Regions from separate parts of the Phytobacter sp. genome, predicted to be linked through region 4. Evidence: predicted binding sites of a transcription regulator. Region 4 holds the regulator's gene; each other region holds the start of a gene.
What was found. Region 4 encodes sigma-54, which starts transcription at its own class of promoters, with help from an activator protein. Its sites were predicted from a motif close to GTTGGCACANNTTTCGCTNT; they were not measured.
Positions count from the first base shown of each region.

Region 1 (4,215 bases), on a different contig from region 4:
ACCACCCAGCGGGTTTTTAATCTCATGCGCCAGGCCTCGCACCAGATCGCGAGCGGCGACCTGCTGAGCGTGCTGTAACTGTTCCTGGCTTAGACGTCGCTGATTATCCATCGGCGCCATCTCCAGTAGAATCAGGCCGTCAGGTAACCGTTGCGCCGTTAACGACAGAATATGTGAGCGACCATCAATCACGAGTGTCACTTCGTTATCCGTAAATCCCTGCCCGGCATTAAGGCTTTCACGCATCAGGACGATGTTGAGTGAAAAATAGCTCAGCAGTTCCGGCAACGGCGTGCCGAATAATTTACGCGAACTTTGCGCCAGTAGCTGTTGTGCGGCCGGATTGGCGTAATGCACCGCCAGCTCATCATCAACCAGCAAGATACTGTTGATTAAAGAATTGAGGATCTGCCCAGCATCGGGCAACGAGCCACTCGCCATCTAGCAGTCTCCCAGGATTGCACTATTTTAGTGCAGTATAGCGTTTTATGGGTAAAAAAGGCCGGCATTCAGGTTGTTGGCGGAGAAAAAAGCCCATCCGAAGATGGGCTGAAAGTTTCCACGGCAACAATAAAACGACTTATTAAACGCTGTAGTACAGCTCGAACTCTACCGGGTGCGGAGTCATGCGTACGCGGTCGTTTTCTTCGATACGCAGTGCGATGTAAGCATCGATAGCGTCGTCGGTGAATACGCCACCCGCAGTCAGGAACTCGCGGTCTTCGTTCAGAGCGTTCAGTGCTTCTTCCAGAGAACCAGCAACCTGTGGGATCTCTTTCGCTTCTTCCGGTGGCAGGTCATACAGGTTTTTGTCCATGGCTTCGCCCGGGTGGATTTTGTTCTTGATACCATCAAGACCAGCCATCAGCAGCGCTGCGAAGCACAGGTACGGGTTGGCAGCTGGGTCCGGGAAGCGCACTTCGATACGACGTGCTTTCGGGGACGCAACCACTGGAATACGGATGGATGCAGAACGGTTACGCGCAGAGTAAGCCAGCATAACCGGTGCTTCGTAACCCGGGACCAGACGCTTGTAGGAGTTGGTGGTCGGGTTAGCCAGGGCGTTGATTGCTTTAGCGTGTTTAATAACACCGCCGATGTAGAACAGCGCCTGCTCAGACAGACCCGCATATTTGTCGCCAGAGAACAGGTTTACGCCATTCTTGGACAGAGACATGTGGCAGTGCATACCGGAACCGTTATCACCGAACATCGGTTTCGGCATAAAGGTTGCGGTTTTACCGAAGCGGTGAGCAACGTTGTGAACCACATATTTGTAGATCTGAATTTCGTCCGCTTTCTTGGTCATAGTGTTGAAGCGGGTAGCGATTTCGTTCTGACCAGCAGTTGCCACTTCGTGGTGATGCGCTTCAACAACAAGGCCCATCTCTTCCATGATCAGACACATGGTAGAACGGATGTCCTGTGAAGAATCGACCGGAGGAACCGGGAAGTAACCGCCTTTCACGCCAGGACGGTGGCCTTTGTTGCCGCCTTCGTATTTGGTGGAGGAGTTCCATGCGCCTTCGATATCATCGATAGCAACGTGGGAACCGGAGATGGACGCACCAAAACGGATATCGTCGAACAGGAAGAATTCTGGCTCTGGCCCGAACAGAACGGTGTCAGCAAGACCCGTAGAACGCAGGTATTCTTCAGCGCGTTTAGCGATAGAACGTGGGTCACGATCGTAGCCCTGCAGGGTACCTGGTTCCAGGATGTCGCAGCGGATGATCAGAGTCGGTTCTTCGTAGAACGGGTCAATGAGAGCGGTAGATGCGTCCGGCATCAGAACCATGTCAGATTCGTTAATGCCTTTCCAGCCACCAATCGAGGAGCCGTCAAACATTTTGCCTTCTTCAAAGAATTCGGCATTAACCTGATGAGCCGGAATGGTGACGTGCTGTTCTTTACCTTTGGTATCGGTGAAGCGCAAATCAACAAATTTCACTTCGTGCTCATTCAGCATCGTCAATACGTGTTCAGCGGACATACTTAAACTCTCCCGGATTTATCATTGTCGTCGTGGTAACGAGGTCTGCAAATACTGCGTCAATCTGGCGTTGTTGCCATAAATTTTATAAAGCGAAATCTATGCCAACTTTTAAATGTCACTAAAAAGGCGCTATTATGCGCACCATAGTGCAAACGGGCTGCACCATGATGGTTATATTGCACCAGTATAGTGCCTTGGTGTGAACATTGAGCACCATGTTGGTGCAATTTTCATTAAAGTGCCCCTGTTTCGCTTCGTGAAAGTGATCACAAAGCATCTCTGCAATACTTGTTTGCGGAGGATGTTTGTGATCCTGTTTTGTAGTGCGATTAATCCGTGTACAATAACGCGCTATTTCTAAATGCCTGAGGCAAAGTTGTGATCGAAAATCTGCGTAATATCGCCATCATCGCGCACGTTGACCATGGTAAAACTACCCTGGTTGATAAGCTGCTGCAGCAATCTGGTACCTTCAGTAACGAACGTGCTGAAGCCACCGAACGCGTGATGGACTCCAATGATTTGGAGAAAGAGCGTGGGATTACCATCCTCGCTAAAAACACCGCTATCAAATGGAATGACTACCGTATCAACATCGTTGATACCCCGGGTCACGCCGACTTCGGTGGTGAAGTTGAACGTGTAATGTCCATGGTAGACTCCGTACTGCTGGTTGTTGACGCAATGGATGGCCCAATGCCGCAGACTCGCTTCGTAACCAAAAAGGCATTTGCCCATGGTTTGAAGCCAATCGTGGTTATCAACAAAGTTGACCGTCCTGGCGCGCGTCCTGACTGGGTTGTCGATCAGGTATTTGACCTGTTCGTAAACCTGGATGCGACCGACGAGCAGCTCGATTTCCCAATCATCTATGCATCCGCATTGATGGGTATCGCTGGTAACGATCACAATGAGATGGCGGAAGACATGACCCCGCTGTACCAGGCGATTGTTGACCACGTACCAGCGCCGAACGTTGACCTGGATGGTCCGTTCCAGATGCAGATCTCTCAGCTCGACTACAACAACTACGTTGGTGTTATCGGCATCGGTCGTATCAAGCGCGGTAAAGTTAAACCTAACCAGCAGATCACTCTGATCGACAGCGAAGGTAAAACGCGTAACGGTAAAGTCGGTAAGGTACTGACTCACCTCGGTCTGGAACGTATTGAGTCCACCGAAGCCGAAGCGGGCGACATCATCGCTATCACCGGTCTGGGCGAACTGAACATTTCCGATACGCTTTGCGATACGCAGAACGTAGAAGCTCTGCCGGCACTGTCCGTCGATGAGCCGACCGTAACCATGTTCTTCAACGTCAACACCTCTCCGTTCTGTGGTAAAGAAGGTAAGTTCGTTACTTCTCGTCAGATCCTTGAGCGTCTGAACAAAGAACTGGTACACAACGTTGCACTGCGCGTTGAAGAAACCGAAGACTCCGATGCGTTCCGCGTATCCGGTCGTGGTGAGTTGCACCTGTCTGTTCTTATCGAAAACATGCGTCGTGAAGGCTTCGAACTGGCTGTGTCCCGTCCGAAAGTAATCAACCGCTTGATTGACGGCCGCATGCAAGAGCCGTTCGAGAACGTGACGCTGGATATCGAAGAACAGCACCAGGGTTCTGTGATGCAGGCTATGGGTGAGCGTAAGGGCGATGTCAAAGACATGATCCCTGATGGCAAAGGCCGTATCCGTCTGGACTACCTGATCCCTGCACGTGGCCTGATCGGCTTCCGTACTGAGTTCATGACCATGACCTCCGGTACCGGTCTGCTGTACTCCACCTTCAGCCACTACGACGACGTGCGTCCGGGCGAAATCGGCCAGCGTAACAACGGCGTGCTGATCTCCAACGGCCAGGGTAAAGCAGTTGCGTTTGCACTGTTCAGCCTGCAGGACCGCGGTAAGCTGTTCCTGGGTCACGGTGCAGAAGTTTATGAAGGCCAGATCATCGGTATTCACAGCCGTTCTAACGACCTGACTGTAAACTGCCTGACCGGTAAGAAACTGACCAACATGCGTGCGTCTGGTACAGACGAAGCAACGGTTCTGGTTCCACCGATCAAGATGACTCTGGAACAGGCTCTGGAGTTTATCGATGACGACGAACTGGTAGAAGTTACCCCTACCTCCGTGCGTATTCGTAAACGCCACCTGACCGAAAACGACCGCAAACGCGCTGGTCGTGGACCGAAAGAAGCGTAAGCAACGCGGTCTGA
Region 1 covers NZ_JCACPZ010000002.1:118,313-122,527, reverse strand. Annotated here, with positions in the region: gene glnL (nitrogen regulation protein NR(II)) at 1-441, opposite strand, end outside; gene glnA (glutamate--ammonia ligase) at 584-1,993, opposite strand; gene typA (ribosome-dependent GTPase TypA) at 2,375-4,201, shown strand.
Region 1: the regulator sigma-54 is predicted to act here: its motif matches at 2,083-2,102, upstream of glnA (glutamate--ammonia ligase).

Region 2 (4,215 bases), 650 kb from region 4:
CCAGATAAAAGGCATTTTCTCCGATGGCGATTTACGTCGTTGGCTGGTTGCCGGGGGTATCCTGGCCGCTCCGGTGACGGAAGCGATGACCAAAGGTGGCATTACCCTGAATGCGGAAAGCCGCGCCATCGATGCTAAAGAGACACTGATGAAGCGCAAAATTGCCGCCGCGCCGGTCGTTGACGACAGCGGAAAACTGGTGGGTGCCATCAACCTGCAGGCGTTTTACCAGGCCGGGATTATCTAACCCTTCAGCCCCAGACGTTTCGCCAGCCGGTGCAGGTTGGCGACGTCCATTTCCAGTACCCGCGCACTCGCCGCCCAGTTCCGCTGATTTTGCACCAGCACCTGGCTGATAATGTCACGCTGAAAGGCATCCGTCGCTTCACGCAGGTTCGGCGTTTCCGGCAACGTTTTGACTGCCGCCGCCGTCACCAGCTCCGGCTCGTCGCTGAAGGCGAAATGCTGCATGTCCAGCACCACCTCATCACTGCTGCGCGTTCCGCGCGCCAGCACAATCGCACGATGAATCGCATGCTCCAGCTCACGCACGTTCCCCGGCCAGCGGTACGCCAGCAAATGCGCCCGCGCCCGTGGGCTGAGCACAACACGCCCCAGCCCCAGACGCAGCCGAACCTGCTCGCAGAAATAACCCGCCAGCAGCACTACATCTTCACCCCGCTCGCGAAGCGGTGGCACGAACAACGGGAACACGCTCAGGCGATGGAAGAGATCGGCGCGAAAACGCCCTTCGAGCACCTCTTCGCGCAGGTCGCGGTTGGTCGCCGCCAGTACACGCACGTCCACCCGCAGGCTACGGTCATCCCCGACGCGCTGAATATCGCCATACTGCAACACGCGCAGCAGCTTGGCCTGCAAGGCCAGCGACAGCTCGCCAATCTCGTCGAGAAACAGCGTGCCCTTGTCGGCCATTTCAAATTTACCGCTGCGGTGGCTGATGGCCCCGGTAAACGCCCCCTTCACGTGACCAAAGAGTTCACTTTCTGCCACGCTTTCGGGAAGTGCTGCACAGTTAAGGTAAACCAGCGCATCGGCGGCTCGCGGCGAGTTTTCATGAATCGCCTTAGCCACCAGCTCTTTACCGGTACCGGTCTCCCCGCTAATCAGCACGTTCAGGTCAGACGCAGCAACAATCTCAATCTCTTTTTTCAGTTGGGTCATGCCGTCGGAAAGCCCGATCATCTCCGTATGGGCGACCTGTTCAAACGCCGCCGGAAGACCGGGGGCCATGTTCTGGCTCTCAAGCTGCTCAATCAGCAGCGCATTATTGAGTGCTCCTGCCGCCAGCGCGGCAATCAGCCGTAGCTCTTCATCGCTGAAACTGTCGAACTGATCGGGCTCCATCCCATCGAGCGTCAGCGCACCGATCAGACTCTGCCCGGCGAACAGCGGCAGACCCACGCAGGCATGTACCTTCAGGCTCTCCTGACCGGGGATCAGACCGTCATAGGGGTCAGGCAGAGAACTGTCTGCCGGAAAGCGCACCACATCCCCGGCGCGGGCGATGGCCTCAAGCCGTGGGTGACCTTCAAGGGTGAAGCGGCGCCCCAGTACGTCCTGCGCCAGCCCGTCGATTGCCAGCGGAATAAACTGCCGTGACTCATAGCGCAGCAACGCCGACGCATCGCACTCCAGCACCTGACGCAGCGTGGTAATCAAACGCTGAAAACGGTCCGCATGACCAATCCCGCTCTGCAATTCAATGGCGATCCCCGCCAGCACATCGACTGAAAAACTCATCTTCGCCTCACTGTCAATTTGACAATGCATAGTGTCATATTGACCATAAAATAAATAGTCATTATGACTACCTCTGTCGGGTTATGAAAAATAAAAACAATAAATATCAACAAGATAAAAACTGGCACGCATCTTGATATAGCTAAGACAACTTATTTCATTCCGAACAGGTAATCAAAATGACTATTCATGTAAAAAATAACATTCACTGGGTTGGCCAACGTGACTGGGAAGTACGCGACTTTCATGGCACCGAGTACAAGACGCTGCGCGGCAGCAGCTACAACAGTTATTTGATCCGTGAAGGGAAAAACGTCCTCATCGACACCGTCGATCATAAATTCAGCCGTGAGTTCGTGCAGAACCTGCGCGCTGAGATCGATCTGAACAGCATCGACTACATCATTATTAACCATGCGGAAGAAGATCACGCGGGCGCCTTAACCGAGCTGATGTCTTACATCCCGAATACCCCGATCTACTGCACCACCAATGCCATCGACTCCATTAACGGCCATCACCATCATCCGGAGTGGAACTTCCATACCGTGAAAACCGGTGATTCACTGGATATCGGCAACGGCAAGCAGCTGATCTTTGTTGAAACCCCAATGCTGCACTGGCCAGACAGCATGATGACCTACATGACCGGCGACGCGGTGCTGTTCAGTAATGACGCCTTCGGTCAGCACTACTGCGACGAACGCCTGTTTAATGATGAAGTGGATCAGACTGAACTGTTCGAGCAGTGCCAGCGTTACTACGCCAACATCCTGACCCCGTTCAGCCGCCTGGTGACGCCAAAAATCACCGAAATCCTCGGCTTCAACCTGCCGGTAGACATGATTGCCACCTCTCACGGCGTGGTGTGGCGTGAAAACCCAACTCAGATTGTTGAGCTGTACCTGAAATGGGCGGCGGATTACCAGGAAGACCGCATCACCATTTTCTACGACACCATGTCCAACAACACCCGCATGATGGCGGATGCGATTGCCCAGGGCATCAATGAAGTTGACCCGAACGTGGCGGTGAAAATCTTCAACGTGGCGCGTAGCGACAAAAACGACATCCTGACCAACGTCTTCCGCTCTAAAGGCGTGCTGGTCGGCACTTCCACCATGAACAACGTGATGATGCCGAAAATCGCCGGGCTGGTAGAAGAGATGACCGGTCTGCGTTTTCGTAATAAACGCGCCAGCGCCTTTGGTTCTCACGGCTGGAGCGGCGGTGCTGTAGACCGCCTGTCCACTCGTCTGCAGGATGCCGGCTTTGAGATGTCCCTGAGCCTGAAAGCCAAATGGCGCCCGGATTTTGATGCACTGGAAGTCTGCCGCGAGCACGGTCGCGAAATTGCCCGTCAGTGGGCGCTCGCTCCGTTGCCGAGCCCGGTAAAAACCGCGCCAGTTGAGGAATCTGCGTGTACCTGTGCCGCCAAAGCCGCCGCTGACCTCGGTCCTTGCATGCAGTGCAGCGTCTGCCAGTGGATTTATGACCCGGCTACCGGTGAACCAATGCAGGATGTGGCACCTGGCACCCCGTGGAGTGAGGTCCCGGACAACTTCCTGTGCCCGGAATGTTCTCTCGGTAAAGACGTTTTCGACGCCCTGGCAACGGAGGCCGTATGAACGCAGGCATTGTGATTATCGGGTCGGGCTTTGCGGCCCGACAACTGGTAAAAAATATCCGTAAACAGGATGCCACCGTCCCCCTGACGCTTATCGCCAGCGACAGCATGGACGAATACAACAAGCCGGATCTGAGCCATGTGCTGAGTCTCGGTCAAATGGCAAGCCACCTCACCCGCCAGTCGGCGGGGGAGTTTGCCGAGCAGTTCAATCTGCGCCTCTTCCCGCACACCCGCATCACGTCAATGGACGTGCAGGCGAAAGTGGCGAAAAGCGCCGACAACAGCTGGCAGTACGACAAGCTGGTATTGGCCACCGGGGCACGAGCATTTGTGCCCCCGGTCGCAGGCAGTGAAATGATGTTTACCCTCAACAGTCAGCAGGAGTATCAGGCCTGCGAAACCCAACTTCGGGATGCAAACCGGGTGCTGATTGTCGGCGGCGGGTTGATCGGGACTGAACTGGCGATGGATTTTCGCCGGGCGGGTAAACAGGTCATTCTGGTCGATAACGCGGCGAGTATTCTCTCGTCGCTGATGCCGCCGGAAGTGAGCAGCCGCTTACAGCACTGCCTTTCTAAAATGGGCGTTCGTGTGCTGCTCAACACCCGTCTCGATGAGTTAAGCAAAACCCCATCGGGCATTACGGCAAGCTTTGAGGATGGCCTTGCACTGAACGTCGATGCCGTGGTCGCCGCTACCGGCCTGGTGCCGGAAACCGCACTGGCGTGCGAAGCGGGGGTCAAGGTTAACCGGGGCGTGGTCGTGGACAGCACACTGCAAACCAGTCAGCCTGGCATATACGCACTGGGTGATTGCGCGGAGAT
Region 2 covers NZ_JCACPZ010000008.1:677,835-682,049, forward strand. Annotated here, with positions in the region: gene gutQ (arabinose-5-phosphate isomerase GutQ) at 1-247, shown strand, start outside; gene norR (nitric oxide reductase transcriptional regulator NorR) at 244-1,761, opposite strand; gene norV (anaerobic nitric oxide reductase flavorubredoxin) at 1,941-3,389, shown strand; gene norW (NADH:flavorubredoxin reductase NorW) at 3,386-4,215, shown strand, end outside.
Region 2: the regulator sigma-54 is predicted to act here: its motif matches at 1,882-1,901, upstream of norV (anaerobic nitric oxide reductase flavorubredoxin).

Region 3 (4,215 bases), 630 kb from region 4:
CATCTTCACGGTAATAACGCTGGGCAAATTCGCGAATTAACACATCTGCATCGGTTAATGGCGTCGTACGCAAAAAGACCAGTGGTGACAACTGCCCACAGGCGTCTTCAATTTCCTCTTCTACATTATCGGCGATCTCTACCACGCCTTGAGCATGAATCACAATTTCCTGATGTGGGCTGTCCAGTGTCAGGACGTGCATTAGATTGCCGTAAGCGTCGGTCGTAGCAACGGCGGATGCAGGAAGAACCAGCGTCCACTCTTTTATTTTTTGGCGGGCAGAGGTTTGCGGAGTGAGACGCAAATACTGGGTGCTGAATTTCACTTCTTCATCGTACTGGTAGTGGGTCAGATGATTAATGGTCAGTTTCATAGCGCCTCCAGATAGGTCTGGCGGATGCTATCTGCCAGCTCGTTAATTTTAGTCAGAAAACGGTTCAACCAGGCCTGAACATCTTCGGCCAGTACATTGTCGAGGGAGCCGAAACGTAGTTCTACGTGCAGCAGATGGGCGAGTCGCAAGGGCACGCGGGCCCGCTCGCTGCCAATCATCTCCAGTTGCTGTACTAAATCCTCCACGCAGGCGTGCAGGGAACGTGGTACGTCATTACGAAACACCAGCAGCTCGGTCACGGTTTCCCGACTCATCGGCTGACGATAAATGCTGTGGTAGGCCTCGCGGGCGCTGACCGCACGGAGCAGCGTGTCGAGGCGGTAATACTCCCGCACTGGATCGGGATCGTTGCTCAACTGCTGGTCTTTGAGCGCCAACAACTGGGCGGTGGCGAAGGCGCGTTCAATCAGCGTACCAATACGGATAAAACATTGGGCATCGTTACGTAACAGGGTACCGAACATGGCTCCGCGAAACAGATGTGCACGCTCTTTGACCCAGTCAAAAAAGGCATCAATGCCAATTTTATCGACACCGGTCTGACGCAGATTGCGAATATCAATGCGTGTGGTGTTGATGCACTCCCACACCTCTGAAGAGAGACTGCCGCGCACGGCATGGGCATTATTCCAGGCCATCTCAATGCAGCTAAAAATACTGCTGGGATTGTTGCTGTCGAGTGCAAAGAAATTGAGCAGATTATTCATGCTGAATCGGGCATAGCGTTCCTGAAACAGCGCATGCCCGAAGGTCAGATTAAGGGGCAGGGATAAATCATGCTGTTGCTGACTATGGCGCGGCATCATCGACAATTTATAGGTCACGTCGAGGACACGGGCAAAACTCTCGGCCCGTTCCAGATAACGGGCCATCCAGTACAGTTCACTGGCTGTGCGACTTAACATTATTCATCCTCCTCCATGACCCAGGTGTCTTTCGTGCCACCCCCTTGTGATGAGTTCACGACCAGCGAACCTTCGGTCAGAGCAACGCGTGTGAGGCCGCCCGGAACCAGTCTTATCTCTTCGCCGAACAGAGCAAACGGCCGCAGATCGATATGCCGTGGAGCCAGGCCTTCTTCCACAAAGGTCGGGCAAGTTGAGAGGGCCAACGTGTTTTGCGCAATGTAGTTACCTGGGTTGGCGAGCAGGCGCTGACGGAAATCCTCAATTTGCGCCTGGCTTGAACGAGGACCTACCAACATGCCGTAACCGCCTGCACCGTGAACCTCTTTCACCACCATCTCGTTGAGATGAGTCAACACATAGCGTAAATCTTCCGGCTTGCGGCACTGCCAGGTCGGGATATTGCCCAGGATAGGTTCTTCTGAGAGATAAAAACGGATCATTTCCGGTACATAAGGGTAGATGGATTTATCATCCGCCACACCGGTGCCGATAGCGTTTGCCAGCACGACACCTCCCGCGCGATAGACGGACAGCAGCCCGGGTACGCCCAGCATGGAGTCTGCACGAAATGCCAGCGGATCGAGGAAGGCATCATCAAGGCGGCGGTAAATCACATCCACCCGACATGGCCCTTCGGTGGTGCGCATGTACACGCCACCTTCTTTCACGAACAGATCGGCGCTTTCAACCAGTTCTACCCCCATCTGTTGGGCAAGGAAGCTATGTTCAAAATAGGCACTGTTAAAGCGGCCTGGCGTCAGCACAACCACGCAAGGGTCGTCTACCCAGGTACTTTCGCGCAGGGTTTGCAGCAGATAACTGGGATATCGCTCGACCGGGGCAATATGCGAGCTGGCGAACAGGTCAGGGTAGAGACGCATCATCATCTTGCGGTTTTCCAGCATGTAAGAGACGCCGGAAGGGGTGCGCAGATTGTCCTCCAGTACGTAGTAGCGACCGTCGCTGTCCCGCACCATATCAATGCCCGTAATATGCGCGTAAATGTTGTTATGCAGATCAACCCCCTGCATACAGGGCTGATATTGCTCATTAGCGAGTACTTGCTCACGTGGGATGATCCCGGCGTTGAGGATGTGCTGCTGGTGATAGATATCATAGAGAAATGCGTTAAGGGCTTTGACTCGCTGGCGGATACCTAGATCAAGCATGCGCCATTCATGAGCCGGGATAATGCGGGGAACGCTGTCAAAAGGGATTAGGCGCTCCGTTCCACCCTCTTCCCCATACACGTTAAACGTAATGCCCACTCTATGAAAAAGCAGTTCGGCCTGTTCTTTCTTCTGGCGGATAGCGTGCTGATCGGTTTTTTGCAGCCAGTGCCACCAGGCGTCATAGTGCTGGCGTTGCGTGCCATCTACGGTGAGCATCTCATCGTAGTAAGGCGCGGTCGGAAGCGTCATTTTTATCATTGTCATCCCCTGCATTCCGTTTGATGAAGATAGAGTCAAAATGCAGAAACCATGCCAGCGCACCAGGGGCCTGGCTTTTCAGGATTTAACCAGCCGACTCGCACCATTTTGAGGAAAAGCATCAGTAAGTACGCACCAACATGGCGTGAAATGGGCTGAAAAGGTGTGGTGAGGGTGCAAGTGTAAAGCGAGCTGCACCAGTAAGCGCTGAGGGCAAAATAAAGCCTTTTTCCCGATCTATATAAAGGTGTAAAATTTATGCATCTTTAAGGGGTGGAATAATGACTGGCAAACGCATTAGCCGCGAAAAACTGACTATTCGTAAAATGATTCTGCTCTACCAGCAACAAAATCCACTGGCGGTAGAAGACGACGCGCATTATCAGGCGTTAAATGATTATGCCGATAAGCGGCTTGATAAGTGTGTGTTTGGCGAAGAAAAACCGGCCTGTAAGCAGTGCCCGGTGCATTGTTATCAATCCGCAAAGCGGGAAGAAATGAAACAGATTATGCGCTGGGCTGGACCGCGTATGCTGTGGCGGCACCCTATTCTGACGATTCGTCATCTGATTGATGATCGTCGTCCTGTTCCTGAATTGCCAGAGAAGTACCGACCAAAAAAATAGAACGCCGTGGTGGGCACGGCGTCTGGCAAACTTATGCGCGGGTAGCGATAAGGATTGAGGAGGCTTTAATCAGAGCAGTGACGCGTTTGCCTACCGTCAGTTGCAGTTCTTCGCAGCTTTCGTTGGTAATCACCGCAACGACTTCAAAACCGGCATCTGTTTTCACATGTACAGTCGCGTTCACCGCACCTTCTTTTACCGCACTCACTGAACCGGCAAATTGATTACGTGCGGAGAATTTCAGACCACAGTCTTCGGTTGCCAGCGTCACCCAGGGGGCTTTAATCAGGGCAATAGCTTCTTTTCCAGGAATCAGGCCCAGCGCCTCTTTGCTGCTGGAAGTGACAATCGCCACCAGCTTCGCGCCGCCGTCCAGGGTTAATTCGATTTCATCATTGACTGCGCCGTGCGCGGTCGCGCTGACTTTACCTACCAGTTGATTACGTGCTGAAACGGCCATGTCGCCTCCAGAATAGTGAGAATAAGCATGTTATCTCAGGTTTGCATCATGCTAACAATAACCACTTTCTTATGGTGGTTATTGTTGCTGCTGCGCGTAAATGCGTTGGCACTATAGCGCACACGCACAGACACGAAATTAACAAATACGGGGTAGAGGCTCGGCGTGAGGGAGATCCAGAATGCGTTTTACACCGTATAAGCCCGCCAGCCGTACCCCTTTGCGTTCAACGACTTCGCCAATGATTGCGGCATCCTGACCGAGCGGGTGTGTCCGCAACTGAGCCAGCACGCGTTCGGCTGACTGGCGTTGTACGGCGATGACCAGTTTTCCCTCATTGGCAAAATTTAGCGCCTCCAGACCCAACAATTCGCAGACGCCACGTACCGCCTGCTTT
Region 3 covers NZ_JCACPZ010000008.1:696,324-700,538, reverse strand. Annotated here, with positions in the region: gene AC5JPW_RS21185 (transglutaminase family protein) at 1-373, opposite strand, end outside; gene AC5JPW_RS21180 (alpha-E domain-containing protein) at 370-1,299, opposite strand; gene AC5JPW_RS21175 (circularly permuted type 2 ATP-grasp protein) at 1,299-2,732, opposite strand; gene AC5JPW_RS21170 (nitrous oxide-stimulated promoter family protein) at 3,014-3,358, shown strand; gene AC5JPW_RS21165 (TOBE domain-containing protein) at 3,390-3,818, opposite strand; gene hypE (hydrogenase expression/formation protein HypE) at 3,957-4,215, opposite strand, start outside.
Region 3: the regulator sigma-54 is predicted to act here: its motif matches at 2,772-2,791, upstream of AC5JPW_RS21175 (circularly permuted type 2 ATP-grasp protein).

Region 4 (4,215 bases):
CAGCTTCATCGCCGGGCGCGCGTGCATGCCCAGCTTATTGGTGATTTCAACAGTTTGTTTTACGGTCATGTTTTGCGTTTTTCCAGCGTACGATGACGAGACTGAACGTTTTTACCGCGTGAACGGAAGTAGTCGGCAAGTTGTTCAGCAACATAGACGGAACGGTGCTTACCGCCCGTACAACCGATGGCGACCGTCAGATAGCTTCGGTTGTTGGTTTCAAGCATAGGAAGCCACAGCTCAAGATAGCTGCGCGTCTGGTAGATAAAGTTGTGAACTTCGGTGTGTCTGTCGAGGAAGGCGGCAACAGGCTTATCGAGACCCGTCATCGGGCGCAGTTTGGGATCCCAGTGCGGGTTTGGCAAAAAGCGCACGTCAAAGACGTAATCGGCATCAATCGGAATACCGTGCTTGAAACCGAAAGATTCGAACACCATGGTCAACTCGCGCTCGCGTTTGCCGAGCAATCGGGTACGCAGCATTTCTGCCAGCTCATGCACCGACATTTCAGACGTGTCGACAATCAGGTCGGCACGAGAACGTAACGGTTCAAGCAGGTTGCTCTCTTCATCGATGGCGCTTTCCAGAGACAAGTTTTTGCTGGAAAGCGGGTGCAGGCGACGCGTGTCGCTGTAACGACGAATCAGGGTGTTGCGGTCGGCGTCCAGGAACAGCAGTTGTGGCGAGAAATAATCCGGCAGGTTGTTCATGGCCTGCTCAAAGATTTCTGGCGACTCTGGCATATTACGTACGTCAATACTAACGGCAGCAGAGGTTTGTCTGTCGGCAAGCGTTCTCGCCAGCTCAGGCAGCAGTACCACCGGCAGGTTATCAACGCAGTAAAATCCCATGTCTTCCAGTGCACGCAGGGCGACCGATTTACCGGAACCCGAACGACCACTTACGATCATCAGGACCATGGGCCATTTCTCCTCGCAACGCCGGATAACACGGCGACTAATACATTACGCATCGTCCTGTTCGCCTTCTGTCAGCGTGATTATCTGGTACAGCTCTTCATCACTTTGTGCAGAGCGCAGGCGGCGACAAATGGTTTTATCCGCCAGACGTTTTGCCACTAACGAGAGGGTATGCAAATGCGTTTTGGTTTGATCGGCTGGCACCAGGAGAGCAAACAGCAGATCGACGGGTTGGTTATCAATAGCATCAAATGCAATCGGTGTTTCCAGTTGCACGAACACACCGACCGCCCGAAGGGTATCTTCTTCGAGTTTACCGTGCGGGATGGCTATCCCGTTGCCAATGCCCGTACTGCCCATTTTCTCGCGCGTAAGGATAGCCTCGAAAACCACCTGAGGTGGCAGGCTTAGCTGTTTTGCAGCGAGCTCACTGATTATCTCCAGCGCACGTTTTTTGCTCTGGCAGTGAACACCACTACGCGTACATTCCTGGTTAAGGACATTGCTCAATTGTAGAGCGGAATCGTTGTTCATCATAATTTCACCTAAGCGTCGCCAGTGCAAACACCCTACCGGGTTACGGTAGGGTGGTACGCGCCAGACGCCAGCCCGGACAATTAGTGTTGTTTCAGTTTATCTTTATGTTTCGTCAGTTGACGCGCCAGTTTATCAATTAAACCGTCGATAGCAGCATACATATCCTGACCTTCCGCACTGGCGTGAATTTCACCACCATTAACATGCAAAGTTGCATCCGAGGTATGAGTCACTTTCTCCACTTTCAACACAATATAGACCTGATTAATCCTCTCGAAGTATTGTTCGAGTTTCGCAAATTTGGCATTCACAAATTCACGCAGGGCCTCGGTGATCTCGACGTTCTGTCCTGTGATGTTAAGCTGCATAGTGTCTTCCTTATCGGTTGGGTCAGACCAGCTGTTTACGCTGATTTGACGGCGGAATGGATAAAGACTCTCGATATTTTGCAACGGTTCGCCGCGCGACCATAATCCCCTGATCGGACAGTATGGACGTCAGTTTACTGTCACTCAGTGGTTTCGCAGGGTTTTCTGCGGCGATCAATTTTTTCACCAGCGCACGTATAGCAGTCGACGAGGCTTCGCCACCGCCTTCAGTATTGACGTGGCTGGAGAAAAAATACTTGAGCTCAAAAATGCCTCGCGGACTGTGAAGGTATTTTTGAGTGGTGACACGAGAGATGGTGGATTCATGCATCTCAACGGCCTGGGCGATATCAGCCAGCACCATCGGTCTCATAAACTCCTCTCCCTGTTCGAAAAAGGCTTGCTGCTGCTCCACAATACAGCGGCTTACGCGTAAGAGCGTGTCGTTACGGCTTTCCAGGCTTTTAATCAGCCACTTCGCGTCCTGCAGATTACTGCGAATAAACTGGCTGTCGGCATCGTTACGGGCTCCGCCGCACATGGCAGCATAGTGCTGGTTAATTTGCAGACGCGGGATACTGTCTGAATTCAGCTCAACAACCCAACGGGCGTTGTGCTTGCGCACCAGCACATCAGGAATGACATACTCAGGTTCGCCGGTCTGGATCGATTGACCCGGGCGAGGATCCAGCGACTGGATCAGATTCACCGCTTCTTTCAGCACATCTTCTTTCAGACGGGTGACGCGCATGAGTGTGCGGAAATCATGGTTTGCAAGTAGATCGAGATGATCGCTGATAATGAGCTGCGCCTCTTCACGCCAGGGCGTCTCTTTTGCGAACTGAGAAAGTTGGATCAGCAGGCAGTCGCGCAGATCTTTTGCAGCAACGCCTACCGGATCGAAACGCTGGATACGCTTTAGCACGGCTTCGACTTCATCAAGCCCAATCTCTTCGTCTCCCATGCTTTCCAGAATGTCTTCCAGGGGGACGGTGAGGTATCCGGTATCGTCTACAGCATCCACAATCGAGGTGGCAATCGCCCGATCGGTATCGGAGAACGGCGTTAACTCAACCTGCCACATCAGGTAATCCTGAAGTGACTGGGTGGTTTCGCCCTGATAAATAGGGAGTTCGTCGTCGATATAATCGGTGCTGCTGCCGGAGGGGGTGCCTGCGGTATAAATTTCATCCCAACTGGCATCCAGCGGCAGTTCCTCAGGCATCTCTTTTTGCTCAAGAGCGTCTACGGTGTCGAGGTTCTCATTGTCCTGGGACTGCTGCGCTTCCACTTCTTCATGAAGATCGGTTTGTTCCAGCAATGGGTTACTCTCCAGCGCTTGCTGGAGTTCTTGCTGGAGTTCCAACGTGGACAGCTGTAACAGGCGAATAGCCTGCTGCAACTGCGGCGTCATGGCGAGCTGCTGGCTCAGCCTTAATTGCAAACCTTGCTTCATATTCAGAGCAGTCTTCTCCGACTAAACACGTCAATAAACTCTACCCTATCAGAGTCTGAAGTCTTCCCCAAGATATACGCGCTTAACGTGTTCGTCTTCAAGGATTTGCTGTGGAGTACCGTGGGCAATTAAGTGACCCTGACTCACGATATAAGCGCGCTCACAGACCGCCAACGTTTCACGTACGTTATGGTCGGTAATCAACACACCGAGTCCGCTGTCACGTAAATGTTCAATGATACGTTTGATATCGATAACGGAAATCGGATCGACGCCTGCAAACGGCTCATCAAGCAAGATAAATTTAGGGTTAGCGGCTAATGCTCGGGCAATTTCTACACGGCGGCGTTCACCACCGGAGAGTGCCTGGCCCAGGTTGTCACGAAGATGTTCAATGTGGAACTCTTCCATCAGCTCATTCGCACGGTCTGTTCGCTGTTCAGCGCTCAGATCATCGCGAATTTGCAGAACGGCCATTAGGTTATCGAAGACGCTAAGGCGACGGAAAATGGAGGCTTCCTGAGGCAGGTATCCAATGCCACGGCGTGCTCGAGCATGCAGTGGTAACAGGCTGATATCTTCATCATCAATGATGATGTTGCCTGCATCTCGCGGCACAATACCGACAACCATATAAAATGTTGTGGTTTTCCCTGCGCCGTTAGGGCCTAACAGGCCAACAATTTCACCTGAATTGACGGTCAGGCTAACGTCTTCCACGACACGACGGCCTTTGTAGGCCTTAGCGAGATTCTTTGCAGTTAATGTTGCCATAACGAATTAGTTACTCTTTTTTTGCGCCGGGGCTGGGTTCTGGGTATTGCTCTTATCTTGCAGTTGCGACGGTACCAGAACCGTGGTCACACGTTTACCTTTCTCACTAAACGCCTGCATTTTCTGCTCTTTAACCAGATAGGTGATTTTGTCGCCTTTG
Region 4 covers NZ_JCACPZ010000008.1:1,324,229-1,328,443, reverse strand. Annotated here, with positions in the region: gene npr (PTS phosphocarrier protein NPr) at 1-69, opposite strand, end outside; gene rapZ (RNase adapter RapZ) at 66-920, opposite strand; gene ptsN (PTS IIA-like nitrogen regulatory protein PtsN) at 966-1,457, opposite strand; gene hpf (ribosome hibernation promoting factor) at 1,538-1,825, opposite strand; gene rpoN (RNA polymerase factor sigma-54) at 1,848-3,281, opposite strand; gene lptB (LPS export ABC transporter ATP-binding protein) at 3,330-4,055, opposite strand; gene lptA (lipopolysaccharide ABC transporter substrate-binding protein LptA) at 4,062-4,215, opposite strand, start outside.